3 regions of the Streptomyces araujoniae genome follow, and region 1 is predicted to be linked to each of the others. Evidence: predicted binding sites of a transcription regulator. Region 1 holds the regulator's gene; each other region holds the start of a gene.
The links. The regulator HrcA, encoded in region 1, represses chaperone genes, less so after heat shock. The targets are predictions, from matches to a motif close to TTNGCACTCNGNNNNNCNGAGTGCNAA.
Positions count from the first base shown of each region.

Region 1 (9,361 bases):
TGGTGCGCAGCGCGATCCGGACGGCCGGTCCGGACGGCGGGCCCGGTCAGTCGAACGCGTACGCCTCGACCTCGGACAGATAGCGCGCCCGGCGCTCCTCGTCGTGGTCGAGGAAGGCCGCCTCGAAGGAGTTGCGGGCCAGGGTGCGCAGCTGCTCCGGGTCCAGGGCGAGCGCGTCCCGCACGGCGTCGAAGTTGTCGCCCGCGTACCCGCCGAAGTAGGCGGGGTCGTCGGAGTTGACCGTGCAGAGGAGGCCCGCCGCCATCATCTCCGGCAGCGGGTGGTCCGTGAGCGTGTCGACCGTGCGCAGGCGGACGTTGGAGAGCGGGCAGAGCGTCAGCGGCACCCGGTCCGCGACCAGCCGGGCCACCAGTTCCGGGTCCTCCATGCAGCGCAGCCCGTGGTCGATCCGCTCGACGCCGAGGATGTCCAGCGCCTCCCGGATGTACTCCGGCGGCCCCTCCTCCCCCGCGTGGGCCACCTTGCGCAGGCCGAGGGCGGTGGCCGCCTCGTACACCTCGCGGAACTTGGCGGGCGGGTGGCCGACCTCGGCGGAGTCCAGGCCGATCGCGCTGATCCGGTGCAGGTAGGGGCGGGCGGCGTCCAGGGTGCCGAGGGCGGCTTCGGCGGAGAGGTCGCGGAGGAAGCACAGGATGAGCTGGGTGGAGATGCCGTGGGTCTCCTCGCTGCGCTCCAGCGCCCGGCTCAGCCCCTCGACGACCGTGCCGATGGGGACGCCCCGGGCGGTGTGGGCCTGCGGGTCGAAGAAGATCTCGGCGTGCCGGACGCCCTGGGCGGCGGCGCGGGTGAGGTAGGCGTCGGCCAGTTCGGTGAAATCCTCCTCCGTCCGCAGCACGGCCATCAGCGCGTAGTAGAGGTCCAGGAAGGACTGGAGGTCGTCGAACTGGTAGGCCCTGCGCAGTTCGTCGGTGGTGGCGTACGGCAGGGTCACCCCGTTGCGCTCCGCGAGGGCGAAGGCGAGTTCGGGTTCGAGGGTGCCTTCGATGTGGAGGTGGAGTTCTGCCTTGGGGAGGTGCACGGTGTCTCGCAAACGGTGGTGCGGTTTTTTCGGACTGCGGTGGTTCAGTGGTGCCGGGGCGGGAGCGGGACGCTGAGGTGCCGGGGCGGGAGCGGGACTCTGATCAGGTCGTGGGCGACGGTGAGTTCGCCGTCGAACCCGGCGGCGCGGGCCTGGGCCGCGAAGAGTTCCGGGTCGCTGTAGCGCTGCGAGAAGTGGGTCAGCACCAGATGGCGTACGCCGGACTCCTGCGCCACCCGGGCGGCCTGGCCCGCGGTGAGGTGGCCGTGGTCGGTGGCGAGCTTCTCGTCCTCGTCGAGGAAGGTCGATTCGATGGTGAGCATGTCGCAGCCCTCGGCGAGCGCGTACACCCCGTCGCAGAGCCGGGTGTCCATGACGAACGCGAACCGCTGTCCGCGCCGGTGCTCGGAGACCTGCTCCAGGGTGACGCCGCCGAGGGCGCCCTCGCGCTGGAGGCGGCCGACGTCCGGCCCGGCGATGCCGTGCTCCTTGAGGAGGGCGGGCAGCATGCGGCGGCTATCGGGCTCGGTGAGGCGGTAGCCGTACGACTCGACGGGGTGCGAGAGGCGGTGGCTGTCCAGGGTGTACGTGGGGGTGGTGGCGAGGACCCCTCCGGTGCCGGAGACCGGGGCCTCGGCCAGCTCGACGGTCTCGCGGTAGGCGGTGGCGTACCGCAGCCGGTCGAAGAAGTGCTGCCCGCTCGCCGGGTAGTGGGCGGTGACGGGGTGCGGCACCTGGTCCAGGTTGATGCGCTGGATCACCCCGGCGAGCCCGAGGGAGTGGTCGCCGTGGAAGTGGGTGACGCAGATCCGGTCGATGTCGTGCGCGGCGACCCCGGCCCGCAGCATCTGGCGCTGGGTGCCCTCGCCGGGGTCGAAGAGGACGCCCTGGCCGTCCCAGCGCAGCAGATAGCCGTTGTGGTTGCGGTGCCGGGTGGGGACCTGGCTGGCGGTGCCGAGCACCACCAGCTCGCGTACGGACATGGGGAGACGCTCCTGCGCTACTGCTTGTACGGGAAGGGTTATCCGGGGGGCCACTGGAGGCCGCGGCCGCCCAGGACGTGGGCGTGCGCGTGGAAGACGGTCTGGCCGGCGCCGGAGCCGGTGTTGAAGATGACCCGGTAGCCGGTGGAGTCGATCTTCTCGTCGGCGGCGACGGCCCCGGCCTCGGTCAGCACGTCGGCGGCGACCCGCGGTTCGGCGGCGGCCAGCGAGGCGGCGTCCGGGTAGTGGACCTTGGGGATGACCAGGACGTGGGTCGGGGCCTGCGGGTTGATGTCGCGGAAGGCGACGGTGGTCTCGCTCTCCCGGACGATGGTCGCCGGGATCTCTCCCGAGACGATCTTGCAGAACAGGCAGTCGGTCTGCGGCTCTCCCGCCATGGCTCCGGGTCTCCTCGCTCGCTGATGATCAGTACGGCTCATGCTAAGCCTTCGTGCCGGGCGGCCGGGCGGCGTTCGGGACGGACCGCGGCCTCCGTCCCGCACCGGTGCCCCGGCCGCTCCGGGCCGCGTTCGCCCCCGGCGCCCCGGCCTGCGTGCGGTCCCGGTGCCGCGTCCGGCACTGGTGTGAATCCCACCCTGGCGCTGCGTCCGGCCTTGGTGCTGAGTCCGGCCCTGGTGCCGCGTCCGGCCCCTGCGCCCGCTACGGCCCGGCCCCGGACCTGTTCAGGCCCAGCGCCCCGTGCGGCCCAGCAGCAGCGCGGTCGCGGCCGTGCCCGCCGTGGACGTACGGAGCACGCTGCGGCCCAGCCGGTACGGGCGGGCGCCCGCCTCGGCGAAGGCGGTCAGCTCCTGGGGGGAGACGCCGCCCTCGGGGCCGACGACGAGCACGATGCTGCCGGTGGCGGGGAGTCCGGCGGTGGCGAGGGGGGTGCTGTCGTGGTCGCGGTCCTCGTGCAGGACCGCGGCGAAGTCGGCACCGGTCAGCAGCGCGGCGACCTGCTTGGTCGTCATGGCCCCGGCCACCTCGGGGAAGCGGACCCGGCGGGACTGCTTGCCCGCCTCCCGGGCCGTACTGCGCCACTTCGCCAGGGACTTGGCGCCCCGGTCGCCCTTCCACTGGGTGATGCAGCGGGCGGCCTGCCACGGCACGATCGCGTCGACGCCCGTCTCGGTCATGGTCTCCACGGCCAGCTCGCCCCGGTCGCCCTTGGGAAGCGCCTGGACGACGGTGATCCGGGGCGCGGGCTCCGGCTCCTCGTGGACGGTCCCGATGCCGGTGACGGTCAGCCGGTCCTTGCCCTCGGCGGCCCGGACCACGCCCTGCGCCCAGTGGCCGAGCCCGTCGGTGAGGACGACGTCCTCGCCGGGCTCCAGCCGCCGGACCGACACGGCGTGCCGCCCCTCAGGGCCGTCGAGCACGAACTCCGGGCCGGTGGGCATCCGTTCGACGACGAAGACCGGTGCCGTCACTGCGGGCTCCCCGGGCTCAGGGCCGTGCGGGCGGTCTCCAGCTCGGTGGCGAGCAGCTCGACCAGCTCGGCCACCGGCAGCTCGCGGGCCATCCGGTGGCCCTGCCCGGCCCACAGGGCCATGCCCTGGGCGTCCCCGGCCTTGGCGGCGGCCTGGCGGAGCCCGGTGGTCAGGTAGTGGACCTGGGGGTAGGCGGCGGGGGCGTACGGGCCGTGCTCGCGGATGAACCGGTTGACCAGGCCGCGCGCGGGCCGCCCGGAGAAGGCGCGGGTCAGCTCGGTGCGGACGAAGAGCGGGTTGGTCAGGGCCTGCTTGTGGAGCAGGTGGGCGCCGGACTCGGGACAGACGAGGAAGGCGGTGCCGAGCTGGGCGGCGTCGGCCCCGGCCGCCAGGACGGCGGCGATCTGGCCGCCGCGCATCAGACCGCCCGCCGCCACGATCGGCAGCTGGACGGTCTCGCGGACCTGGGTGACGAGGGTGAGCAGCCCGGTGCCGGTGTGGTCGGCCTGCGGGTCGTCGCGGTGGGTGGACTGGTGGCCGCCCGCCTCGACGCCCTGGACGCAGACGGCGTCGGCACCGGCCCACTGGGCGGCCTGGGCCTCCTCGGCGGAGGTGACGGTCACGACGGTGTACGTCCCCGCCCTGGCGAAGGCGTCCAGCGTGTCGCGGGTGGGGCAGCCGAAGGTGAAGGAGACCACCGGGACGGGGTCCTCCAGCAGGATGGCGACCTTCGCCTCGTACCCGTCGTCACCGGCGCAGCTGTCGGGGTCGCCGAGCGGGGTCTCGTACCAGGCGGCCTCACCGGCCAGTTGGTGGCGGTAGACCTCGACGGCGCTGGGGTCGGCGAGGGCGGGCTGCGGCATGAAGAGGTTGACGCCGAACGGGCCGCCGGTGAGCCTGCGCAGCTGTTTGATCTCGTTGTACATCCCGTCGGCCGTCTTGTACCCGGCGGCCAGGAACCCGAGCGCACCGGCCTCGGCGACGGCGGCGGCGAGCTGAGGTCCGGAGGCGCCGCCCGCCATGGGGGCCTGCACGATCGGATACCGGCAGAGATCGGTCAACGCGGAGGACATGAACGCATCGTGCCACGTCCGTCGCACAGGGCCGAATCAGCCAGCGTCCGGTGTGACCGGTTCCCCCGCCGAACGCGGCGCCGCCCGCCGGTCGGGGACCGGCGGGCGGCGCGGTGAAAGGCGGAAAACGTCTCAGCGGCCGTTGAAAGCGTCCTTCAGCCGCGAGAACAGGCCTTGCTGACCTGGCTGGAACTGGCCCAGGGGCCGCTCCTCGCCACGGAGCTTCGCCAGCTCCCGCAGCAGCCGCTCCTGCTCCGCGTCGAGCTTGTTCGGGGTGATCACCTCGACGTGGACGATCAGATCGCCCCGGCCGCCGCCGCGCAGATGCGTGATGCCGCGCCCGTGCAGGGGCACCGACTGGCCGGACTGGGTGCCGGGCCGGATGTCGATCTCCTCCAGGCCGTCCAGCGTCTCCAGCGGACACTTGGTGCCGAGCGCTGCGGCGGTCATCGGGATGGTGACCGTGCAGTGCAGATCGTCGCCGCGCCGCTGGAAGACCGGGTGCGCGACCTCGTGGATCTCCACGTACAGATCGCCGGGCGGGCCGCCGCCGGGGCCGACCTCGCCCTCACCGGCGAGCTGGATGCGGGTGCCGTTGTCGACGCCCGCGGGGATCTTGACGGTGAGCGTGCGGCGCGAGCGGATGCGGCCGTCACCGGCGCACTCCGGGCACGGCGTCGGCACGACCGTGCCGAAGCCCTGGCACTGCGGGCAGGGGCGCGAGGTCATGACCTGGCCCAGGAAGGACCGGGTGACCTGCGAGACCTCACCGCGGCCGCGGCACATGTCACAGGTCTGGGCGGAGGTGCCGGGGGCCGCGCCCTCGCCGCTGCAGGTGTTGCAGACGACCGCCGTGTCGACCTGGATGTCCTTGGTGGTGCCGAAGGCCGCCTCGTTGAGGTCGATCTCCAGGCGGATCATGGCGTCCTGACCACGCCGGGTGCGCGAACGGGGCCCGCGCTGGGCGGCGTTGCCGAAGAACGCGTCCATGATGTCGGAGAAGTTGCCGAAGCCGCCGGCTCCGAAACCGCCCGCGCCGCCACCGCCGTTGGCGGAGAGCGGGTCGCCGCCGAGGTCGTAGACCTGCTTCTTCTGCGGGTCCGAGAGCACCTCGTAAGCGGCGTTGATCTCCTTGAACCGCTCCTGGGTCTTCGGGTCCGGGTTGACATCCGGGTGCAGCTCGCGGGCGAGCCGACGGAATGCCTTCTTGATCTCGTCCTGCGATGCGTCGCGGCGTACGCCGAGTACGGCGTAATAGTCCGTGGCCACTTACGACTCCGCCAGGATCTGTCCGACGTAACGTGCCACTGCGCGTACCGCTCCCATCGTTCCGGGGTAGTCCATGCGGGTCGGTCCGACCACGCCGAGTTTGGCGACTGCCTCGTCGCCCGAACCGTAGCCGACCGCGACGACGGACGTGGAGGTGAGCCCCTCGTGGGCGTTCTCGTGCCCGATCCGCACGGTCATGGCTGGGTCCGTGGCCTCACCGAGCAGCTTCAGCAGGACGACCTGCTCCTCCAGTGCTTCCAGCACCGGCCGGATCATCACAGGGAAGTCGTGCCCGAAGCGGGTGAGGTTGGAGGTGCCGCCGATGATCAGCCGCTCCTCCGTCTCCTCGACCAGGGTTTCGAGGAGGGTGGAGAGAACCGTGGAAACCGTTCCCCGGTCCTCGCTGTCGAAGGATTCCGGCAGCTCCCGCACCAGCCGGGGGACATCGGCGAAGCGGCGTCCGACGACCCGGCTGTTGAGCCGGGCCCGCAGATCCGCGAGCGATGCCTCGCCGAAGGGCGCGGGGCAGTCGATCATACGCTGTTCGACCCGGCCGGTGTCCGTGATCAGGACGAGCATCAGCCGGGCGGGGGCGAGCGAGAGCAGCTCGACGTGGCGCACCGTCGAGCGGGTGAGCGAGGGGTACTGCACGACCGCGACCTGCCGGGTCAGCTGCGCGAGCAGCCGCACGGTCCGGCCGACCACGTCGTCGAGGTCGACCGCGCCGTCGAGGAAGTTCTGGATGGCCCGGCGCTCGGCCGAGGAGAGCGGCTTGACGCCCGCGAGCTTGTCGACGAAGAGGCGGTACCCCTTGTCGGTGGGGATGCGCCCCGCGCTGGTGTGCGGCTGCGCGATGAAGCCCTCTTCCTCCAGCACCGCCATGTCGTTGCGGACGGTGGCCGGGGAGACGCCCAGCTGGTGCCGTTCGGTCAGCGCCTTGGAGCCGACGGGCTCCTCCGTGCCGACGTAGTCCTGGACGATGGCGCGCAGCACCTCGAGTCTGCGTTCGCTGAGCATGGCGCACACCTCCAGCTGTCGTTCCCCGGGGCTCTGTCCCGGCTCTCCGTCTGGCACTCGGTGCGTACGAGTGCCAGCTACCCACCGGTCAGTGTACGGGGGTGGGGTGGGGCCGGGGCAAGGGTGACCGGCCATGCCGCCGCCGAGCCGTCCGGGACGTTGCCGATAGCGTCGTCCCATGGACGTGTTGTGGGAAGACTTCGGCTGGGAGCGGTTGGGTCACGGTGCCGGGCGGCGGCGGCTGCCGGGCTGGGACGCCACGGTGGCGCTGGTGGCCGGGGCGGACGGGGTGCTCCTGTACGACACCGGCTCGACGCTGCGCGAGGGCGTCGAGCTGCGCGGGCAGGCCGAGGCGCTGCTCGGCCGGAGGGTGACGCATATCGCACTGAGCCACCCGCACTTCGACCATGTGCTGGGCACTGCGGCGTTCGCGGGGGCGCAGGTGTACGGGGCGGTGGGGATCACCGCGCTGCTGGAGCGCTCGGCGGACGAGCTGACCGGGTCCGCCGTGCGCCACGGGCTCGCGGAGGAGGAGGCGCACCGGGCGGTGGACACGCTGGTGGTCCCGCACCACGAGGTGACCGGCGAGTGGACGCTCGACCTGGGCGGCGGCCGTCAGGTGCTGCTGGCCAATGTGGGCCCGGGCCACAGCGGCCACGACCTCGCGGTGCTGGTCCCGGGCACGGGCGGGGAGCCTCCGGTGGTGCTCTGCGGGGACCTGGTGGAGGAGTCGGGCGACCCGCAGGCGGGCCGTGACGCGATCCCCTCCCGCTGGCCGGCCGCGCTCGACCGGCTGCTGGAACTGGGCGGCGAGGAGGCGCTGTACGTGCCGGGGCACGGGGCGGTGGTGGACGCGGCGTTCGTCCGGGGGCAGCGGGAGGCGCTGGCGGAGCGGTTCGGGGTGGGGTGAGGGGGCTCGGGCTGGGCGAGGGGGCGGCCGGCGGGGCGGGGCGCTTCGGGGGTACGTGGGGCGGCGGTCGGCGGCGCGGAGCGCTTCGGGTCTGCGTACGGCGGCGGGCGGCGGGGCGGGGCTCTCGGGGGGTGTGTGAGAGAGCGCGCGGGCGGGGCTCTCGGGGGTGCGTGAGAGAGCGCGCGGGCGGGTGGCTCAGGCGGCGCACGGTTGCGCGCTCCGGCTCGCGTGTCGTGGCGGGGTGCGAATCCCCGTACCGGCGGGGCGAATTATCGTCGTGCCATGCGCAGCTACCAGCCGGACCTGACCCCGCCGTGGAAGCGGTCCGCCCCCGTGCCCGAGGTCCCCGCCGAACCCGATCTGGTCGTGGAGGAGGTCGCCACCGGTTTCTGCGGGGCGGTGATCCGCTGCGAGAAGACGGCCCAGGGGCCGACGGTGACCCTGGAGGACCGGTTCGGCAAGCACCGGGTCTTCCCGATGGAGCCGCGCGGCTTCCTGCTGGAGGGCAAGGTGGTCACCCTGGTCCGCCCGGCCCCCGGCGGCCCGGTGCGCCCCACCCGTACGGCCTCCGGCTCGGTGGCGGTGCCCGGTGCGCGGGCCCGGGTGGCGCGGGCGGGGCGGATCTATGTGGAGGGCCGGCACGACGCGGAGCTGGTCGAGCGGGTGTGGGGCGACGACCTGCGCATCGAGGGCGTGGTCGTGGAGTACCTGGAGGGCATCGACGACCTCCCGGCGATCGTCGCGGAGTTCGGACCGGGCCCGGACGCGCGGCTCGGGGTGCTGGTCGACCACCTGGTGACCGGTTCCAAGGAGTCCCGGATCGCGGCGCAGGTCTCGGACCCGCACGTGCTGGTGGTGGGCCACCCGTACATCGACGTGTGGGAGGCGGTGAAGCCGTCGTCGGTGGGGATCGGGGCTTGGCCGGTGGTGCCGCGCGGCCAGGACTGGAAGACGGGGGTGTGCCGGGCGCTGGGATGGCCGGAGAACACCGGGGCGGCCTGGCAGCACATCCTGTCCACGGTGCGCAGCTACAAGGACCTGGAGCCGCAGCTGCTGGGGCGGGTGGAGGAGTTGATCGACTTCGTGACACTGCCGGAGTGATGCCACGGGGACACGCGGGACAAGGGGATACGGGGGCACAGGCCCTCGGTCGTCGGCGTCCGGCTTCCAGCGCCTGACCCAACGGCCTCCGGCCCCTGCCCGGCCCCTGCCCGGCTCCCGGCTCCCGGCTCCCGGCTCCCGGCTCCCGGCTCCCGGCTCCCGGCTCAGTCCACCAGGTCGCGCACCACCGCGTCGGCCAGAAGCCGCCCGCGCAGGGTGAGGACCGCGCGGCCCTCCTCGTACGGAACCGGTTCGAGCAGCCCGTCGGTGAGAGCGCGGCGGGAGGCGGCGAGGCCGTCGGGTTTGAGCAGGGCGAGCGGGCAGCCCTCGCGGAGCCGCAGTTCCAGGAGGATGCGCTCGACCCGGCGGTCCTCCTCGGCCAGGATCTCGCGGCCCGCGCCCGGTGAGCGTCCCTCGGCCAGCGCCTGGGCGTACGCGCCCGGGTGCTTCACGTTCCACCAGCGGACCCCGCCGACATGGCTGTGGGCGCCGGGGCCCGCGCCCCACCAGTCGGCGCCGCGCCAGTACAGCTCGTTGTG
Region 1 is NZ_CP194070.1:2,223,470-2,232,830, forward strand. It holds gene ACQ9ZG_RS09555 (MFS transporter) at 1-83, shown strand, start outside; gene ACQ9ZG_RS09560 (adenosine deaminase) at 47-1,039, opposite strand; gene ACQ9ZG_RS09565 (ribonuclease Z) at 1,084-2,022, opposite strand; gene ACQ9ZG_RS09570 (histidine triad nucleotide-binding protein) at 2,061-2,420, opposite strand; gene ACQ9ZG_RS09575 (16S rRNA (uracil(1498)-N(3))-methyltransferase) at 2,706-3,452, opposite strand; gene ACQ9ZG_RS09580 (nitronate monooxygenase) at 3,449-4,525, opposite strand; gene dnaJ (molecular chaperone DnaJ) at 4,658-5,794, opposite strand; gene hrcA (heat-inducible transcriptional repressor HrcA) at 5,795-6,811, opposite strand; gene ACQ9ZG_RS09595 (MBL fold metallo-hydrolase) at 6,990-7,721, shown strand; gene ACQ9ZG_RS09600 (DUF3097 domain-containing protein) at 8,004-8,822, shown strand; gene hemW (radical SAM family heme chaperone HemW) at 8,987-9,361, opposite strand, start outside.

Region 2 (9,361 bases), 2.7 Mb from region 1:
GGAACTCCACGACTCAAGGATGCGTCATCGGCCGGGAAGCGTCACATGGCGCCGTCGGCTCCACCCGGATCCGCGGTGGACCGCCGCGCCCGGAGGCGGGGTGCACCGCCGGTGACCCGTCCCGTCCGCCCGTCCGCCGGTCTGCGGACGGGAGCGGTCCGGGCCGGGCGTCAGCGGACCAGACCCCAGCGGAATCCCAGGGCCACCGCGTGGGCGCGGTCCGAGGCCCCGAGCTTCTTGAAGAGCCGCCGGGCGTGGGTCTTGACCGTGTCCTCGGAGAGGAACAGCTCGCGGCCGATCTCCGCGTTGGAGCGGCCGTGGCTCATGCCTTCGAGCACCTGGATCTCCCGCGCGGTGAGCGTGGGGGCGGCCCCCATCTCGGCGGAGCGGAGCCGGCGCGGGGCGAGCCGCCACGTCGGGTCGGCCAGCGCCTGGGTGACGGTGGCCCGCAGCTCGGCGCGGGAGGCGTCCTTGTGCAGATAGCCGCGGGCGCCGGCGGCGACCGCGAGCGCGACACCGTCCAGGTCCTCGGCGACGGTCAGCATGATGATCCGGGCGCCGGGGTCGGCGGAGAGCAGCCGCCGGACCGTCTCCACACCCCCCAGACCGGGCATGCGTACGTCCATCAGAATCAGATCCGAACGGTCGGCCCCCCAGCGGCGGAGGACTTCCTCGCCGTTGGCCGCCGTGGTCACGCGCTCGACACCGGGCACGGTGGCCACCGCGCGACGGAGCGCTTCTCGGGCAAGCGGGGAGTCGTCGCAGACGAGGACGGATGTCATGACTGTCCTCCGCAGCTGATGCGCGTCACCTTGAGCCTCCAGGCTGATACAAGTCGTCACCTGTGCGGTCGACCCCTTCGGACATGTGCCCGAGCCGGTTCTCCGTCAACCGCATCCACCCTCTTAACGACGGTCACTCGAAAGAGTTACGGGTCCGACCTTCGGGTTCGGCACTCTACGTGAGGGCCCGCATACAGAGGAGAACGACGCGGGTGATTCACCCGTCAACCGAATCTTCACTCCCTGGCTTGCCCTATTTGGCGAGATTTCTTCCCTTTTGAGGGTGTCTGTGGCTAGATTCGCAAACAGTCATATTTACATCTACTAGCACCACAGATGTACGGTCGAGACTCAGGTCACCGAAGATGACGATCGCCGATCACGGACCGCCGGTGAACCGGCGGTCGAGGATGCCGCTTCCGACGCAGCACGGCTTCGAGGGGACAAGCAATGGCAGATTTCTCCCGCCTTCCCGGACCCAACGCAGACCTGTGGGACTGGCAGTTGCTCGCCGCCTGCCGAGGCGTCGACAGCTCCCTGTTCTTCCACCCAGAGGGTGAGCGCGGCGCCGCCCGCAGCGCTCGCGAGACCTCGGCGAAGGAGGTCTGCATGCGGTGCCCGGTACGCGCCGAGTGCGCCGCCCACGCCCTGGCCGTACGGGAGCCCTACGGGGTGTGGGGCGGCCTGACCGAGGACGAGCGCGAAGAGCTGATGGGCCGGGCCAGAACCCGGCTGATCACCGCCGCGCCCTCGGGCGCCACCACGGCCACCACGGGTTCCCGCCCGACCTGACACCCGACGGCCGCGATCGAACGCAGAAACGTTTCCCCAATATCGCCCCCACGGCCTCCGGAGGACGGCCCCGACTCCGCCGCGTACGGAGCCGGGCTCCTCAGCGGGCGGCCGCCAGGGACAGCTGGTCCAGGGTGGCCGCGACCGCCGGGACCCGGGCCAGGTCCGGCAGGGTGAGCGCCACGATCTCCCGCTCGATCGCGGGCGCCACCGGGACGGTCCGCGCCCCCTTGGGCCGTACCGACTCCACCGCCAGCTCCGGCAGGACCGCCACCCCGAGCCCGGCCCCCACCAGGCCCATCACCGCCGGGTAGTCGTCGGTGGCGAAGTCGATCCGGGGGGTGAACCCGGACGCCTCGCACACCTCCACCAGCTGACGGCGGCAGCGCGGGCAGCCCGCGATCCACGACTCGTCCGCCAGCTCGCCGATGGAGACCTCCGGCGCTCCGGCCAGCCGGTGCCCCTCCGGGACCAGGCCGATCAGCCGGTCGGTGAGCAGCGGCCGCACCACCAGGTCGTCCCACTCACCGCCGGAGGCGCCGTACCGGAAGGCCAGCGCGATGTCGCAGTCGCCGTCGCGCAGCAGGTCCACCGAGCGCGGCGGCTCGGCCTCCACCAGCGAGACCCGGGTCCCGGGATGCTCGGCGCGCAGGGCCGCCAGCGCGCCGGGCACCAGGGTGGAGCTGCCACTCGGGAAGGAGACGAGCCGGACCCGGCCGGCCCGCAGTCCGGCGATGGCGGCGACCTCCTCCTCGGCCGCGGTCAGCCCGGCGAGGATGCCGGAGGCGTGCCGGACGAGCGCCTCACCGGCCTGGGTGAGGCGCATCTCGCGCCCGGTGCGGATGAGCAGGGTGGTGCCGGCGGAGGACTCCAGGGCCTTCATCTGCTGGCTCACCGCGGGCTGGGTGCAGCCGAGTTCACGGGCGGCGGCGGAGAACGAGCCGGTGGTGGCGACGGCGCGCAGGACGCGGAGGTGGCGGGCTTCGATCACCCCTCCACCATAAGAGATACTTGGATGATGGGCCAACTAATCGCGTATATCTTTGAGGTTTGAGCCGTTAGCGTGACCCTCATGAGATTGCTGAGCGTGAATGTCGGCCGCCCCACCCCGTCCCCGTCTGCCGGTGGCCCCGGCGGTCTGACCGGGATCGACAAGCGGCCCGTCGAGGGGGGCGTGCACGTCACCGATCCCGGCGCCAAGGGGGTCGGCGGCAGCGGGCTCGCCGGTGACGCGGTCTGCGATCTGCGCCACCACGGCGGCAGCGACCAGGCCGTGTACGCCTTCGCCCGGGAGGAGCTGGACACCTGGCAGCGGCTGCTGGGCGGCCGGGAGCTGGCCAACGGGGCGTTCGGCGAGAACCTCACCACCGCCGGGGTCGATGTGAGCGGGGCGCTGATCGGGGAGCGCTGGCGGGTGGGGGACGAGCTGCTCCTGGAGGTGACCTCCGGCCGCATCCCGTGCCGGACGTTCGCGGACCACGTCGCGGAGGAGAAGTGGATCCGGCGGTTCACCGAGGAGGCCGTCACCGGCGCCTATCTCCGGGTGGTCGAGCCGGGCACGATCCGGGCCGGGGACCCCGTCGAGATCGTCCACCGCCCGGACCACCGGGTCACCGCCTCGCTCCAGTTCCGGGCCGTCACGACGGAGCGCGCCCTGCTGCCCTCCCTGCTGGCCGCCGGGTCGGCCCTGCACCCGGAGGCGCTGCGCAAGGCCCGGGCGTACATGGCGGCGGCCGGTGGCCGGGAGGCGGGCGCGGGGCACTAACGTGCCGCGTATGACGACTGCACTGATCACGGGCGCGACGGCGGGTATCGGGGCTGCGTTCGCGCGACGGCTCGCGGCCCAGGGGCACAACCTGGTGCTGGTGGCACGGGACACCGCACGCCTGCGCGAGCAGGCCACCGAACTGCACGACCGGCACGGCATCGAGGCCGAGGTGCTCCGCGCGGACCTGGCCACGGACGGCGGGATCGAGGCGGTCGAGAAGCGGCTCGCGGACCGGACGCACCCGGTCGATCTGCTGGTCAACAACGCCGGCTTCGGCAACAAGGGGCGCTACCTGGAAGTGTCCATGGCCGATGAGCTGACGATGCTGAAGGTGCACTGCGAGGCGGTGCTGCGGCTGACCTCGGCGGCCACTTCGGGCATGAAGGAGCGCGGCCGGGGCGCGGTGGTCAACGTGGCGTCCGTGGCGGCGTTCGTGCCGCGCGGGACGTACGGGGCGTCGAAGGCGTGGGTCGTGCAGTTCACCCAGGGCGCGGCGAAGGACCTGGCCGGTTCGGGGGTGCGGCTGATGGCGCTCTGCCCGGGCTTCGTCCGTACGGAGTTCCACGAGCGGGCCGGGATGGGCACGGACAACATCCCGGGGTGGATGTGGCTGGACGCTGACAAGCTGGTGGCCTCGGCCCTGGCGGACCTGGCCCGGGGGAAGTCGGTGTCGATCCCGGACCCGCGCTACAAGGCACTGATGGGGCTGGTGAAGGTGACGCCGCGCGGTCTGCTGGGCGGGGTGACCTCGCGTACGGGACGCAAGTACGGGCCGCAGTAGCCCGGTCCGGGGCCGCCCGGCTCCGGACGCACCGAGGCCCGGTGCCCCCGCGACGGGGGCACCGGGCCTCGGACGTACCGGCGGGTACTAGTGGGAGTGGCCGTGGCCGCCGTGACCGGCGTCGGCCTCTTCCTCGGCCGGCTTCTCGACGACCAGGGTCTCGGTCGTGAGCAGCAGCGACGCGATGGACGCGGCGTTCTCCAGGGCGGAGCGGGTGACCTTGACCGGGTCGATGACGCCGGCCTTGACCAGGTCGCCGTACTCGCCGGTGGCGGCGTTGAAGCCCTGGCCCTTGTCCAGCTCGGAGACCTTGGAGGTGATGACGTAGCCCTCCAGGCCGGCGTTCTCCGCGATCCAGCGCAGCGGCTCGACGGCGGCGCGGCGGACGACCGCGACACCGGTGGCCTCGTCGCCGGTCTTGCCGAGGTTGCCGTCCAGGACCTTCACGGCGTGGACGAGGGAGGAGCCACCGCCGGAGACGATGCCCTCCTCGACCGCGGCGCGGGTGGCGGAGATGGCGTCCTCAAGACGGTGCTTCTTCTCCTTGAGCTCCACCTCGGTGGCGGCGCCGACCCGGATGACGCACACGCCGCCGGCCAGCTTCGCGAGGCGCTCCTGGAGCTTCTCGCGGTCCCAGTCGGAGTCCGTGGACTCGATCTCGGCCTTGATCTGGTTGACGCGGCCCTTGACGTCGTCGGGGTTGCCGCCGCCGTCGACGATGGTCGTGTCGTCCTTGGAGACGGTGACGCGGCGGGCGGTGCCGAGCACGTCCAGACCGGCCTGGTCGAGCTTGAGGCCGACCTCCTCGGCGATGACGGTCGCACCGGTGAGGGTGGCGATGTCACCGAGCATGGCCTTGCGGCGGTCGCCGAAGCCCGGAGCCTTCACCGCGACGGCGTTGAAGGTGCCGCGGATCTTGTTGACGACGAGGGTGGAGAGCGCCTCGCCCTCGACGTCCTCGGCGATGATCAGGAGCGGCTTGGAGCCACCGGACTGGATGACCTTCTCCAGCAGCGGGAGCAGCTCCTGAATGGCGCCGATCTTGCCCTGGTGGATCAGGATGTACGGGTCGTCGAGGACGGCCTCCATACGCTCCTGGTCGGTCACCATGTACGGGGACAGGTAGCCCTTGTCGAAGGCCATGCCCTCGGTGAACTCCAGGTCCAGACCGAAGGTGTTGGACTCCTCGACGGTGATGACACCGTCCTTGCCGACCTTGTCCATCGCGTCCGCGATCAGCTCGCCGACCTGCGGGTCCTGGGCGGAGAGCGCGGCGACGGCGGCGATGTCGGCCTTGTCGTCGATCGGGCGGGCCGTGGCGAGCAGCTCCTCGGAGACGGCCTTGACGGCGGCGTCGATGCCCTTCTTCAGGGCGGCCGGGGAGGCGCCGGCGGCGACGTTGCGCAGACCCTCGCGGACGAGCGCCTGGGCCAGGACGGTCGCGGTGGTGGTGCCGTCACCCGCTACGTCGTTGGTCTTGGTCGCCACCTCCTTGACGAGCTGGGCACCGAGGTTCTCGTACGGGTCGTCCAGCTCGACCTCGCGCGCGATGGTGACACCGTCGTTGGTGATGGTGGGGGCACCGAACTTCTTGTCGATGACGACGTTGCGGCCCTTGGGGCCGATCGTCACCTTGACCGTGTCGGCAAGCTTGTTGACGCCGCGCTCAAGGGCGCGACGGGCGTCCTCGTCGAACTTCAGGATCTTCGCCATGGGCTGTACTTCCCTCTCAAAACGAACTGCGCCCCTCGCCGCCCGGCTAGTGATGTCGCAGGGGGCCAGGGGCGCAGAACACAAGCAGACGTGGGTGAATTACTTCTCGACGATCGCGAGGACGTCGCGGGCCGAGAGGACGAGGTACTCCTCGCCGTTGTACTTCACCTCGGTGCCGCCGTACTTGCTGTACAGGACGACGTCGCCGGTCTTGACGTCGAGCGGAAGACGCTCGCCGTTCTCGAAGCGGCCCGGGCCCACGGCGAGGACGACGCCCTCCTGGGGCTTCTCCTTCGCGGTGTCCGGAATGACCAGGCCGGAAGCGGTGGTCTGCTCGGCGTCGAGCGGCTGGACCACAATGCGGTCCTCGAGCGGCTTGATCGCAACCTTGGAGCTGGTGGTCGACACGATCCGGTCTCCCCCTTCGGAGATCTCACGGGGTTTAGCAGTCGGTGGGCGGCGACCAGACCGATCCGTCGTCGCGGGTGCCGGACCTGCCCTGTCGCACAGTGTGGTGCTGGCACTCTCCAGGGGGGAGTGCCAGACCCGAGACTATGACCGCGATTAGCACTCGGTCAAGCGGAGTGCCAATTCACCACCCTCGCGCCGCCCCTGTCGGGACTCGACCGACGCTCGACCGGGGGCTCCATGGGGCCACCGTCCGGACAACGCGGGGGCGGAGCGCGGTGTTCCGTACGGCGGAGACGACGACGGGACGGCGGGGGACGGCCGGGGACGGCGGGTGGGGCAGGCCGGGGACGACGTGCGTGGCGAGGGGCGACGGGCGGGGCGGGGAGGGCGGACGAGGGCGGACGACGGATGCGCGCGCGGCGCGGGCCGCGCGCGCATCCGGGGCGTACGGGGAGGGCGTCGGGTCAGACGTAGTCCTCCAGCTTCGCCACCGCGTACCCCTTGTCCGTGATGGTCTTCATGACCAGCCGGATCATGTCGGGCATGGTCCCCTTCCAGTCCCCCTTGCCCCGGAAGTGCGTGAGGACGATGTCGCCCGGGTGCAGGTCCCGGTCCCACTCGCGCCACTCCATGCGGTCGGCGAAGGCCTCGGCGGACCAGAGCGGTACGGCGGTGATGCCGCAGGACTTGGCGACGACGAGGGTGTCGCGGTTGTAGTTGCCGTAGGGCGGACGGAAGAGGGTGGGCCGCTTCCCGTACTGCTTGAGGATCTTCTCCTGCTGGCCGCAGATCTCCCGCTTCTGCTCGGCGTAGGAGAGGCCGGGCAGATAGCGGTGGTTGAGCGTGTGGTTGCTGATGGCCACCCCGCGCTTCTGCATCTGCCTGAAGTAGCCGTAGTCGTCGTTGGTGACGTAGTCACTGAGGAACGCGCTGTACGGGATGTCCAGTTCGGTCATCATCCGCAGCAGCGCGGGATCCTTCTCCGCCCCGTCGTCCATGGTGAGGAAGACGATCTTCTCCTTGGTGGGGACGGTGGTGAAGACGGGCGGCAGCCCCTCCCCGTCCCGGACCTCGAACCCCTTGCGGGTGGTGATGCGCGGCTTCACCTCGGGGGGCTCGGGGGCGGTGAGCGGGGTCTTGGCCAGCCCCCACTTCTTCGCGGCGAGGGCCCGTGCGGCCTGCTTCCGCTTCAGCTCCTCGGCGTACGTGTCCAGGGCGCGGGCCGGTCCGGCCTGCTGGGCGGCCTCGCCCTGCTGCCCGGCGGCGGGCTTGGCCGGACCGTCCGGGGCCCCCGTGCCGCCGTCGGCCGTCGCCGCCGCGCAGGCCGAGGTGACGGTGGCGGCCAGGAGGGCGGCCAGCACGGCGGAGACCGGCCGGTGCCGTCCCGTGGACGAGTGCCGCTTCGCGGGTGATTTTCCCTTTTGTCGTACTAGTTGCATGGCGCCGCATCCTGCCAGCCGCCCGCGCTCCTCCCTCCCCGACACCGCGAGGGGGCCGGACCCGTCGCCCGACCGGCGGACAGGGGCCCGCACCGGCCCGTACCGGCCCGCCTCCGCGCACCGGCCACAATGGACCGGGTGAACGCAACCACCCCCGCCACCCCGGCCGGCGACCCCGCGCGCGCCGCCTTCGCCGCCCTGCGCACCCCCGAGGGCGAACACCTGCTGGCCGAGCTGCGCGACCACGACCCGGCCGACGAGCTGGCCACCGCGACCCGGCTGCGCCGCACGCACCCGGCGGAGCTGGTGTCGGCCGCCCTGGGGCAGGCGCGGCTGCGGCAGCGGGCGGTGGCGAAGTTCGGGGCCGAGGACGCGTACCGGATGTACTTCACGCCCAACGGCGTCGAGCAGGCCACCCGCACCTCGGTGGCGGAACACCGCGCCGCCCGGTTCGCCGCGCTCGGCGTGCGGAGCGTGGCGGACCTGTGCTGCGGCATCGGCGGCGACGCCGTCGCCCTGGCCCGCGCCGGGATCTCCGTGCTCGCCGTGGACCGCGACCCGCTCACCGCCGAGGTGGCCCGCGCCAACGCGGCGGCCCTCGGTCTCGCCGCGCTGATCGAGGTGCGGTGCGCCGACGTGACGGAGATCGACACCTCCCCGTACGACGCCGTCTTCGTGGACCCGGCCCGGCGGGGCGGACGCGGCAGGATCTTCGACCCGGAGGCGTACTCGCCGCCGCTCTCCTGGGCCACGGCCGCCGCGCTGAAGGCCCCGCGCGCGGCGCTGAAGATCGCGCCCGGCATCCCGCACGAGGCGATCGGGCCGGAGGCCGAGGCGGAGTGGATCTCGGACGGGGGCGATGTGAAGGAGGCGGTGCTCTGGTACGGCGAGGGCATCGCGCCCGGCTCGTTCCGGGCCACCCTGCTGCCGTCCGGGGCCGCCCTCACCGCCCCGGCCCCGCTGCCCGCCCCGCCGGTGGGCCCGGTCGGGCGCTATCTGTACGAGCCGGACGGGGCGGTGATCCGGGCGCATCTGGTCGCGGACATCGTGGAGCGGTGCGGCGGGCGGCTGGTGGACGAGACGATCGCGTACGTCACGAGCGATGCGCCGTACTCCTCCCCGTACGTCGCCGGGTACGAGATCACCGACCAGCTGCCGTTCAACATGAAGCGGCTCAAGGCGCTGCTGCGGGAGCGCGAGGTGGGCGTACTGACCGTCAAGAAGCGCGGCTCGGCGGTCGAACCGGAGGAGTTGCGCCGCCGGATGAAGCTCGCCGGACCGCACGCGGCGACGGTGTTCCTCACCCGCGTGGCGGGGGCGCCGACGATGCTGATCGGCCGTCCGCTGGGGTGAGCCGGGTCCGCCTGCCCTTCCCGGCCCACCCGATCCGTGTGGCCCGTCCGGTCCGCCCGGCCCTCCCGGCGGCCCGGTCCGCCGGCCCTTCCCGGCCAGCCCGATCCGCCCAGCCCTCCCGGTCCGTCTGGCCCGCCCGGCCCCCGGCCCCCGGCCCGCCCTGTTCAGGCGTCCCGCAGTGCCTGGATGTCCAGCTTCCGCATCCCGAGCATCGCCTTCATCGTCCGTTCCGCCTTCGCCGGGTCCGGGTCGGCCAGCAGTCCCGGCAGCTCGCGGGGGACGATCTGCCAGGAGACGCCGTAGCGGTCCTTGAGCCAGCCGC
Region 2 is NZ_CP194070.1:4,882,283-4,891,643, reverse strand. It holds gene ACQ9ZG_RS21155 (response regulator transcription factor) at 171-782, opposite strand; gene ACQ9ZG_RS21150 (WhiB family transcriptional regulator) at 1,233-1,574, shown strand; gene ACQ9ZG_RS21145 (LysR family transcriptional regulator) at 1,675-2,565, opposite strand; gene ACQ9ZG_RS21140 (MOSC domain-containing protein) at 2,647-3,339, shown strand; gene ACQ9ZG_RS21135 (SDR family NAD(P)-dependent oxidoreductase) at 3,350-4,123, shown strand; gene groL (chaperonin GroEL) at 4,211-5,836, opposite strand; gene groES (co-chaperone GroES) at 5,936-6,244, opposite strand; gene ACQ9ZG_RS21120 (polysaccharide deacetylase family protein) at 6,712-7,686, opposite strand; gene ACQ9ZG_RS21115 (THUMP-like domain-containing protein) at 7,816-9,039, shown strand; gene ACQ9ZG_RS21110 (VOC family protein) at 9,204-9,361, opposite strand, start outside.
Region 2: a site for HrcA is predicted at 6,401-6,427, ahead of groES (co-chaperone GroES). Genes of this name have one in related genera too.

Region 3 (9,361 bases), 2.2 Mb from region 1:
CGTTCCACCTCTTCGAGCACGGTCTGAACTCCCTGTGTGTGATCCATCTCGCCGTTCGGACGACTATCTCAACCGTCCCGTCCTTCGGTTACAGTCTTGAACAACGCGGACGACCGTCGCATGTCGGGGTCCGTCGTCACACAAACGCCCGGATCGAAGATCCGGTGCCACAGAGCTCATCCAGAGGGACTGAGGGAACGGCCCGTTGAAGTCCCGGCAACCCTCCTGCCGACCGCGAGGTCACGGTGGGGAAGGTGCCAATTCCGTCTTGCGGCGAAATGCGCTGCGAGGAAGATGAGGAGAAAGGGCCTCCGCCATCATGGCTGTTCAGACCATCGCAGGTAATGCCACCACCGCTTCCGTGGACCTCGGTCCCGCCGTGGCGCTTTCCTGCCGCGAGTGCGGCGAGCGTTTCGACCTCGGCCCCCTTTTCGCCTGTGCGTCCTGTTTCGGGCCACTGGAAGTGGCGTACGACCTGCCGGCCGGTGACCCGGAGGCCCTGCGCAAGCGCATCGAGGCCGGTCCCGACAACATCTGGCGCTACGCCCCGCTGCTGCCGGTCCCCGCCGACGTGGCCGGCAAGCCCAACCTGAACCCCGGCTTCACCAAGCTGGTCAAGGCCGACAACCTCGCCCGCGAGCTGGGCGTCACCGGCGGTCTGTACGTCAAGGACGACTCCGGCAACCCGACGCACTCCTTCAAGGACCGCGTCGTCGCGATCGCCGTCGAGGCCGCCCGCGCCTTCGGTTTCACCACCCTCTCCTGCTCCTCCACGGGCAACCTGGCCGGTGCCGTCGGCGCCGCCGCCGCCCGCGCCGGACTGCGCTCCTGCGTCTTCATCCCGCACGACCTGGAGCAGGGCAAGGTCGTCATGGCCGCGGTGTACGGCGGTGAGCTGGTCGGCATCGAGGGCAACTACGACGACGTGAACCGCTTCTGCTCCGAGCTGATCGGGGACCCGCTCGGCGAGGGCTGGGGCTTCGTCAACGTCAACCTGCGGCCCTACTACGGCGAGGGGTCCAAGACCCTGGCGTACGAGATCTGCGAGCAGCTCGGCTGGCGGCTGCCCGACCAGATCGTCATCCCGATCGCGTCCGGCTCCCAGCTGACGAAGATCGACAAGGGGTTCCAGGAGCTGATCAGGCTCGGCCTGGTCGAGGACCGGCCGTACAAGATCTTCGGCGCCCAGGCCGAGGGCTGCTCCCCGGTCTCCGCCGCCTTCAAGGCCGGGCACGACGTGGTCCGCCCCCAGAAGCCGAACACCATCGCCAAGTCCCTGGCCATCGGCAACCCGGCGGACGGCCCGTACGTCCTGGACATCGCCCGCCGCACGGGCGGCGCGGTGGAGGACGTGAACGACGAGCAGGTCGTCGACGCGATCAAGCTGCTGGCGCGCACCGAGGGCATCTTCGGCGAGACGGCGGGCGGTGTCACGGTCGGCGTGACGAAGAAGCTGATCGAGGCCGGGGTGATCGACCCGGCGCTCACCACCGTCGTCCTGAACACCGGTGACGGGCTCAAGACGCTCGACGCGGTCTCCGCGACCTCGCAGGCGACGGCCACCATCAAGCCGAGCCTGGACGCGTTCCGCGCCGCGGGCCTCGCCTCCGCCTGATCATCCCGATCGCCCCGATCGGCCCGACCGCAGCAGTCAGAAAGGCGTCCGTCATGAGCGTCAAGGTCCGCATCCCCACCATCCTCCGCACCTACACGGGCGGCCAGGCCGAGGTCCCGGCCGAGGGCGCCACGCTCGCCGAGGTCATCGAGTCCCTGGAGAAGGACCACCCCGGCATCGCCGCCCGCGTCCTGGACGACCAGGGCAAGCTGCGCCGCTTCGTGAACGTGTACGTCAACGACGACGACGTGCGCTTCGAGGGCGGCCTGGACGCGGCCACGCCCGACGGCGCCGGTATCTCGATCATCCCTGCCGTGGCCGGCGGCTGCTGAACCCGAACGAACACCATTGCCCCCTCCGCCCCTCGGGGAGGAGGGGGCAATTCTGCATGGTTGAGCACGGTACAGTTGGGGAAGCCCCCTTCGCTGCACGCGCCGCCCGCATATGAGAATGCGCCCGGACCCGATAAGAAGCAGCCAAAGTGCGTGAACCCCTTGAGGCATAAGTCACCTTTGCCTGGCCCGACTTGCCCGTAAATCTCAGCAATCCCGCATATTCGGGCGTTCGGCCGTGCCCGGAATTCTCGTCCGATTGACCTGTTGCAGAGGGCAGTTGGGCGGATACATTCGGCCGCGGTCGACGCGCTGCGGCGCTGCCCACCCTCTCCTGTCGGAGGGTGAGTTCCGACCCGGGGCCGCGAAGTGCGGTCCCGTGCAAGGGCCAGTTATAGGGGAGTTAGGCATGGCTCAGGGCACCGTCAAGTGGTTCAACGCGGAGAAGGGGTACGGCTTCATCGCGGTCGACGGTGGTGCGGATGTTTTCGTCCACTACAGCGCGATCCAGATGGACGGGTACCGCACCCTCGAAGAGGGTCAGCGAGTTGAATTCGAGATCTCGCAGGGCCAGAAGGGGCCCCAGGCAGACATGGTCAAGCTCGCCGTCGGCTGAGCCCGACACGGCCGTCCGCCGTCACTACTCACGCACGTAGGGCCCGACCCCGGCATCCGGGGATCGGGCCCTACGCGCGTGCCGGGACCGATCCGCGGGCGCGCCCGGACCGGACCCTGGGGATGCCCGGACCGGACCCCGGGGACGCCCGGACCGGCCTGCGAGGACGCCCGGACCGGTCCCGGATCGGGCGGGGACCGACCCGGGACCGCATGGCGGGCTCTCGTCCAAGGCGCTTGCACTCTCGGGGGTCGAGTGCTAATCATTGGCATTAGCACTCTCCAGGTGAGAGTGACAGAACTTGGACCGGGCCGGTGAGGCCCGCAGGCGTGTTGGGGCAAGGAACCACCACGCACGCAGGCCGTCCGTCGCGGGCGCCTCTCGGTCCGGAGCAATCCACCCCTGTCCGGGAGGACCACTTCACATGGCCAAGATCATCGCGTTCGACGAGGAGGCACGGCGCGGTCTCGAGCGCGGGATGAACCAGCTCGCCGACGCCGTCAAGGTCACCCTCGGCCCCAAGGGCCGTAACGTCGTCCTCGAGAAGAAGTGGGGCGCGCCCACGATCACCAACGATGGTGTATCCATCGCCAAGGAGATCGAGCTCGAGGACCCGTACGAGAAGATCGGTGCGGAGCTGGTCAAGGAGGTCGCCAAGAAGACGGACGACGTCGCCGGCGACGGTACGACCACCGCCACCGTCCTCGCCCAGGCTCTCGTCCGCGAGGGTCTGCGCAACGTCGCCGCGGGCGCCAACCCGATGGCCCTCAAGCGCGGTATCGAGAAGGCCGTCGAGGCCGTCTCCGCCGCTCTGCTGGAGCAGGCCAAGGACGTGGAGACCAAGGAGCAGATCGCTTCGACCGCCTCCATCTCCGCCGCCGACACCGAGATCGGCGCGAAGATCGCCGAGGCGATGGACAAGGTCGGCAAGGAAGGCGTCATCACCGTCGAGGAGTCCCAGACCTTCGGTCTGGAGCTGGAGCTCACCGAGGGTATGCGCTTCGACAAGGGCTACATCTCGGCCTACTTCGCGACCGACATGGAGCGTATGGAGGCGTCGCTCGACGACCCGTACATCCTGATCGTCAACTCGAAGATCGGCAGCGTCAAGGACCTCATCCCGCTGCTGGAGAAGGTCATGCAGTCGGGCAAGCCGCTGCTGATCATCGCCGAGGACGTCGAGGGCGAGGCGCTCTCCACCCTGGTCGTCAACAAGATCAAGGGCACGTTCAAGTCCGTCGCCGTCAAGGCCCCGGGCTTCGGCGACCGCCGCAAGGCCATGCTCGCGGACATCGCCATCCTCACCGGCGGCACCGTGATCTCCGAGGAGGTCGGCCTCAAGCTGGAGAACGCCGGTCTCGACCTGCTCGGCCGCGCCCGCAAGGTCGTCATCACCAAGGACGAGACGACCATCGTCGACGGTGCCGGTGACAGCGACCAGGTCCAGGGCCGCGTCAACCAGATCCGCGCCGAGATCGAGAACTCCGACTCGGACTACGACCGCGAGAAGCTCCAGGAGCGCCTCGCGAAGCTGGCCGGCGGCGTGGCCGTCATCAAGGCCGGCGCCGCCACCGAGGTGGAGCTCAAGGAGCGCAAGCACCGCATCGAGGACGCGGTGCGCAACGCCAAGGCCGCCGTCGAGGAGGGCATCGTCGCCGGTGGTGGCGTGGCCCTGCTCCAGGCCTCGGCCGTCTTCGAGAAGCTCGACCTCACGGGCGACGAGGCGACCGGCGCCAACGCCGTGAAGCTCGCGCTGGAGGCCCCGCTCAAGCAGATCGCCGTCAACGGTGGTCTCGAGGGTGGCGTCGTCGTGGAGAAGGTCCGCAACCTGCCGATCGGTCACGGCCTCAACGCCGCGACGGGTGAGTACGTCGACATGATCGCCGAGGGCATTCTCGACCCGGCGAAGGTCACGCGCTCCGCCCTGCAGAACGCCGCCTCCATCGCCGCGCTCTTCCTCACCACCGAGGCCGTCATCGCCGACAAGCCCGAGAAGGCCGGCGCGGCCGCCCCGGGTGGCATGCCGGGCGGTGACATGGACTTCTGATCGGTTCCGGTCCGCCGGTCGATCGAGGTTCCGCGTACGACGGGTGCGTCAGGTGCGCCGAGTACGCAGGTACGTCCCACAGGGGCGGCATCTCCCAGCCGGGAGGCGCCGCCCCTGTGGCGTGTCCGTGGCCGCGGGGGGAGTGCGGAGCCGGGCCGTACGGGAACCGCCGGCGCGTGGGAACGGTCCAACGGTTCATACGGGCAGCGGTTCACGCGGGCGACGGTGGATACGCGGGAACGGCTGACGCGCGCGGGGGACGCGTGCGGCACGGGAACGGGGGCGGGGCGGTCATGACGGCCATGGGGAACACCGGGTCGGGCAACACCAGGCCGGGGAACACCGGTGGCTGGCCGGGGCGCGGGGAGCGCGGGCGGTGGAGCGGGCGGCGGCTCAAGGGCGCCGCGCTGCTCCTCGCGGGGGCGCTCCTGTGCGCGGTGGGCGGCCTCATCGTGGTCACCGGCACGGGCCTCTCGAAGCTGTTCGGCATGCGGGTGGAGACCTTCGGCCGGATCGCGTGCCACGACACGCGCGCCGAGAAGGGGCAGACCGTCTGGCACTGCTTCGGGGAGACCGGGGCCCAGCAGCGCGCCAACGAGGCGGAGCGCGAGAGGGTCGCCCGGGAGTCCCTGCGCGTCCACGTCGACGGGATGCCCGCGTCGGCGCGGATCGAGCGGACCCGGATCACCTTCGCGGACCACGACGGCCGCGACGACCCCGAGACGATCACCGCGACCCAGGTCTTCGACGGCGGCCGGTGGTACGCGCACTCGGGCCAGCTCGTCGTCTACGGGATGATCCCCCTCCTCGCGGGCGTCGGAGCGGCGGCGTGGGGCGTCTACCGGGTACGCGAGGCGGCGGGCGCGCGGGGCCGCTGAGGGCCGCTGCGAACGTCTTGGCGGACGCCCCGGCGGACTCAGGCCCCCCTCATGGGGCGCCCAAGGCGCGCTCGGGATGGGCCCGAGGGCGGGCCCGGGGCCGCCCGATCACAGCGCACTCGCGGCGTGTTCGCGGGGGCGCGGGCGGGCGGCCACAGGGTGCAGGCGGAGCTCGGGCGGGGCTCGGGCGGGTGCGGACGGGCTCGGAGGGGGCCTCGGCGTGCCCGAGCGGTCCCGGACGGAACCGAACGAGCGGTCGGGAGTGGCCGAATGGCTACTTGCCGTGCCTGGCACCGTACGGCAACACACGTTCGAGCGGTTTCGTCGATGCCGGTGGCGCGCCGACCGTGCGTGAGGTAGGGCCGGTGCGGGCGTTGCCGGGCCCCCGCCTCGCTGGTTCCTCCGTCCGGCCGCGCCCCGCGCGATCTCTTGGCTGCTCACTGCCGGGGTCGGCTCGCCGCCCGTAGTTATTGGTCCAGTCCATTGCATCGGACCGGCCCGCCGCTGTGCGACTGCACATGCCGACCGGTCGGTGCCTCGGCGGTGGTACGGGCCGTCGCGGCCGCGCTCTCTCCGCTCGCACTATCCGGCCAACTTCGCGCGGTAAGTCGGAATCACGCGTACCGGTCCGGCGGCGGGACATGATGGCCCTGGTGATCACCTGGTGAACACCAGGCCCACCAATAACTCCAGTTATGCGACCACCTGTTGGGCATAACGGTCGTCAACCGCACAGAAGGGAAGGTGTCATGAAGCAGCAGCAGGAGAAGGCCAAGAAGGCCTACATGAAGCCGTCGCTGTTCAAGCAGGGCGACTTTTCGAAGAAGACCGCCGGTTACTTCTACGGCTCGTACAAGGAGTACTGGGTCCGGCGCATCATCTGAACCGCCGACCGGTTCCCTGTGCACGGTGTGAGAACTTCCGAAAGGTGAAGATGCCCGGCCTGCTGCGTGACTACTTCGTCGTCCTGCCGGACAGCGTGGCGGGCCACACGGTGGCCGGGCAGCTTCCCGCACCGGGGACGACCGGGGCGGCGTCGGACCCGTCCAGGACCGGGCCCGCGTTCGCCCCGACGGCGATCGGCGGCACCGCCAGCACCGCGACCGGCCCCGGGATCGAGGCCGGGACCGGCACCAGCACCAGCACCGCGACCGGGACCAGTACCGCGACCGGGACCGGAGACGTCGTGACCGTCCCGCACCCCTCCGGCCGCCCTTGGGTCCTCGCGCGCCCCCTGTTCCGCAAGGTCAGCCACCTCCGCCGAGGCCGTGACGCCCTGGTGCTCATCGGCCCCGGCCGCGTCCCCGAGGCCGTGCTCGCCGACCTCCTGGAGGGCGCCCGCGACCGGGCCGGGCTGGAGCGGCGCCTCGCCCGGCTCCCCGGCCTCCACCACGTCATCGCCCGGATCTCCGGCGAGACCTGGATCCGGGGCACCGCCTCCGGGCTGCGCCGGATCTACCACGCCCGGCACCCGCAGGCCGGGACCATCGCCTCGGACCGCCCGGCCGTCCTGGCCCACCTGACCGGCGCCCCCCTGGACGACGGCGCGCTGGCCCTGCGCCTGCTCGACTTCCTGCCGCACCCCCTGAGCCGGCGCGCCCTGTGGCGGGGCGTGCACGAGACCGGGGCCGGGTACGGACTGGCCCTGCCCGTCGCAGCACCGGGCACGGCCGCCGCCCCCGGCCCTCACGAGTACCGCTGGTGGGAGCCCCCGCCGCCGGAACTCCCCCTGGCGGAGGGCGCCCGCAGGGTCGGGGAGGCCATCGCCGCCTCCGTACGGGCCCATGTCGGCGGCCTGGACCGGATCAGCTGCGAACTGTCGGGCGGCCTGGACTCCACGACCCTCACCTTCGCCGCCCGCGCGACCGCCCCGGCGGAGCTGTCACTGCTCACCGTGGCGGCCCGGGACCGCTACAGCGAGGACGAGACGTGGGCGCGGCGGGCGGTGGAAGCGGCACATGGCGGGCCCACGGACACCCCCGCCCCGGCCCACCACATCATCCCGGCCGACCAAGCCCCGTACTTCTACGCGGACTTGACCGCCACCTCGGCCGAGCTGAACGACGAACCGCTCCCCGTCGCCCCCGGCCGCGCCCGCGCGCACCTGCTCCTGAGCCGCGCCCGCGCCACCGGATCGCGCTACCACCTCACCGGCTACGGCGGCGACGAACTCTTCCTCGGCCTGCCCCACGCCTACCAGGACCTCTTCCACGGCAACCCCCTCACCGCCTGGAACCACCTCAGCGGCCTGCGCCACCAGCTCGGCTGGCCCCTCCTTCCCACCCTCAAGGCCCTGCTGAACCGCTCCACGTTCCCCCGCTGGCTGGCGGGCGCGGTCACCACCGAACCGCAGCCGGTCACCCGGACCCCGCTGCTCTCCTGGGGCGTACGGCAGTCCCTGCGCCCCTGGTTCACGGACCACGCGCGCACCCTGATCACCGAGGAGTTCCGGACCGCCGCCGAGCGGGCCGAGCCGATCGACCCGTGGCGGGGGCGGCACGTGGACATCGACGCGGTACGGATGGGGGCGCGGCACTTCCAGGCGATGGAGGACATCGGCATGACGATCGGGCTGCCGGTCGCGGCCCCCTTCTACGACGACCGGGTCCTGGAGGCCACCCTCGCGGTACGCCTCCCGGAGCGGATCAGCCCCTGGCGCTACAAGCCGCTGCTCGTCGAGGCGATGCGCGGGGTCGTGCCGGACGCGCTGCTGGCCCGTACGACGAAGGACCACATGTCCTCCGACGAGCACCAGGGACTACGCGAACACGCCCCGGAATTGGCGGACTTGTGGACCGGCTCCCGCCTCGCCGACCACGGGCTGGTGGACGCCCGCCACCTGCTCCGGCTGGCGGCCGAACCCTTCTCGCCGGTCCTGGTCGAGCACTCCATCAGCTCCACCGTGGCCGGGGAGACCTGGCTCCGCACGGCGGAAAACGCCTGGCCGACCCACCAGTTGACCCCCACCACCAGCGAGGCAGTGCAGTGAAGCTCAGAAAAGGCATCGCCGTCACGACGACCGAGTACGGCGGAGTCCTGCTCGACGAGAAGGACGGCAGTTACTGGCAGTTGAACGACACCAGCGTCATCGTGGTCGAGGCTCTCGCCGCCGGGCAGACCCCCGAGGCGGCCGTCGACCGGATCGTCGCGGAGTTCGACGTCGAGCGGGCCGAGGCGGAAGCGGACGTGGCCGAGCTGACCCGCCAGCTCGTCGAGGCGAAGATCCTGCGCCCATGACCACCGAGATGACCATGCCCCGCCGGGGCGCGGGCCCGGGAGGCGTGCGGCTGCGGGCCGCCATCGCCGCCGCGTTCGTCCTCGCCCGCTTCAAACCGGGCCGCCTGCGACGGGTGTTGACCCGGTGCAGCAGGGGCGCCCGCCCGGCGACGTACGACGAGACGCTGGAGATGTACGAAGCCGTCACCGCCACCAGCCGCCGCTGCGCGGGCCGTTACGGCTGTCTGCCGCGCTCGGTGGCCATCGCGCTGGCGTGCCGCATGTCGGGGGCGTGGCCCGACTGGTGCGCCGGGGTCCGGACGGCACCGCCGTTCTCCCCGCATGCTTGGGTGGAGGCGGGGGGCCGCACGGTCGGCGAGCAGGCGGAGGCGGCCGATCTGCGTCCTCTGATGGTGGTGACGGTACGCGAGGGGGTTCCGGGTGAGCGCGGTGGCGGGGACGACGACGGGGGCGGGGGCGGACAGGAGCCCTGAGGGGCGGCCGGAAGGGCCTGGGGGGCTGCGAGGGCCTGGGGCGCCTGAGGAACCGGGAGGGCCTGAGGGGAGTGCACCACCTTCCGAAGTGAGCGCCACCGGCACGTCCGGCCCCTCCCCCCTCCGTCTGCTCCTTGCCCGGGTCCGCCCGCACCGGGGCATC
Region 3 is NZ_CP194070.1:4,408,833-4,418,193, forward strand. It holds gene ACQ9ZG_RS18870 (glucosyl-3-phosphoglycerate synthase) at 1-20, opposite strand, end outside; SAM riboswitch class I at 174-301, shown strand; gene thrC (threonine synthase) at 320-1,615, shown strand; gene ACQ9ZG_RS18880 (MoaD/ThiS family protein) at 1,669-1,947, shown strand; gene ACQ9ZG_RS18885 (cold-shock protein) at 2,357-2,563, shown strand; gene groL (chaperonin GroEL) at 2,988-4,610, shown strand; gene ACQ9ZG_RS18895 (hypothetical protein) at 4,904-5,488, shown strand; gene ACQ9ZG_RS18900 (keywimysin-related RiPP) at 6,238-6,372, shown strand; gene ACQ9ZG_RS18905 (asparagine synthase-related protein) at 6,423-8,477, shown strand; gene ACQ9ZG_RS18910 (lasso peptide biosynthesis PqqD family chaperone) at 8,474-8,725, shown strand; gene ACQ9ZG_RS18915 (lasso peptide biosynthesis B2 protein) at 8,722-9,198, shown strand; gene ACQ9ZG_RS18920 (ABC transporter ATP-binding protein) at 9,287-9,361, shown strand, end outside.
Region 3: a site for HrcA is predicted at 2,799-2,825, ahead of groL (chaperonin GroEL). Genes of this name have one in related genera too.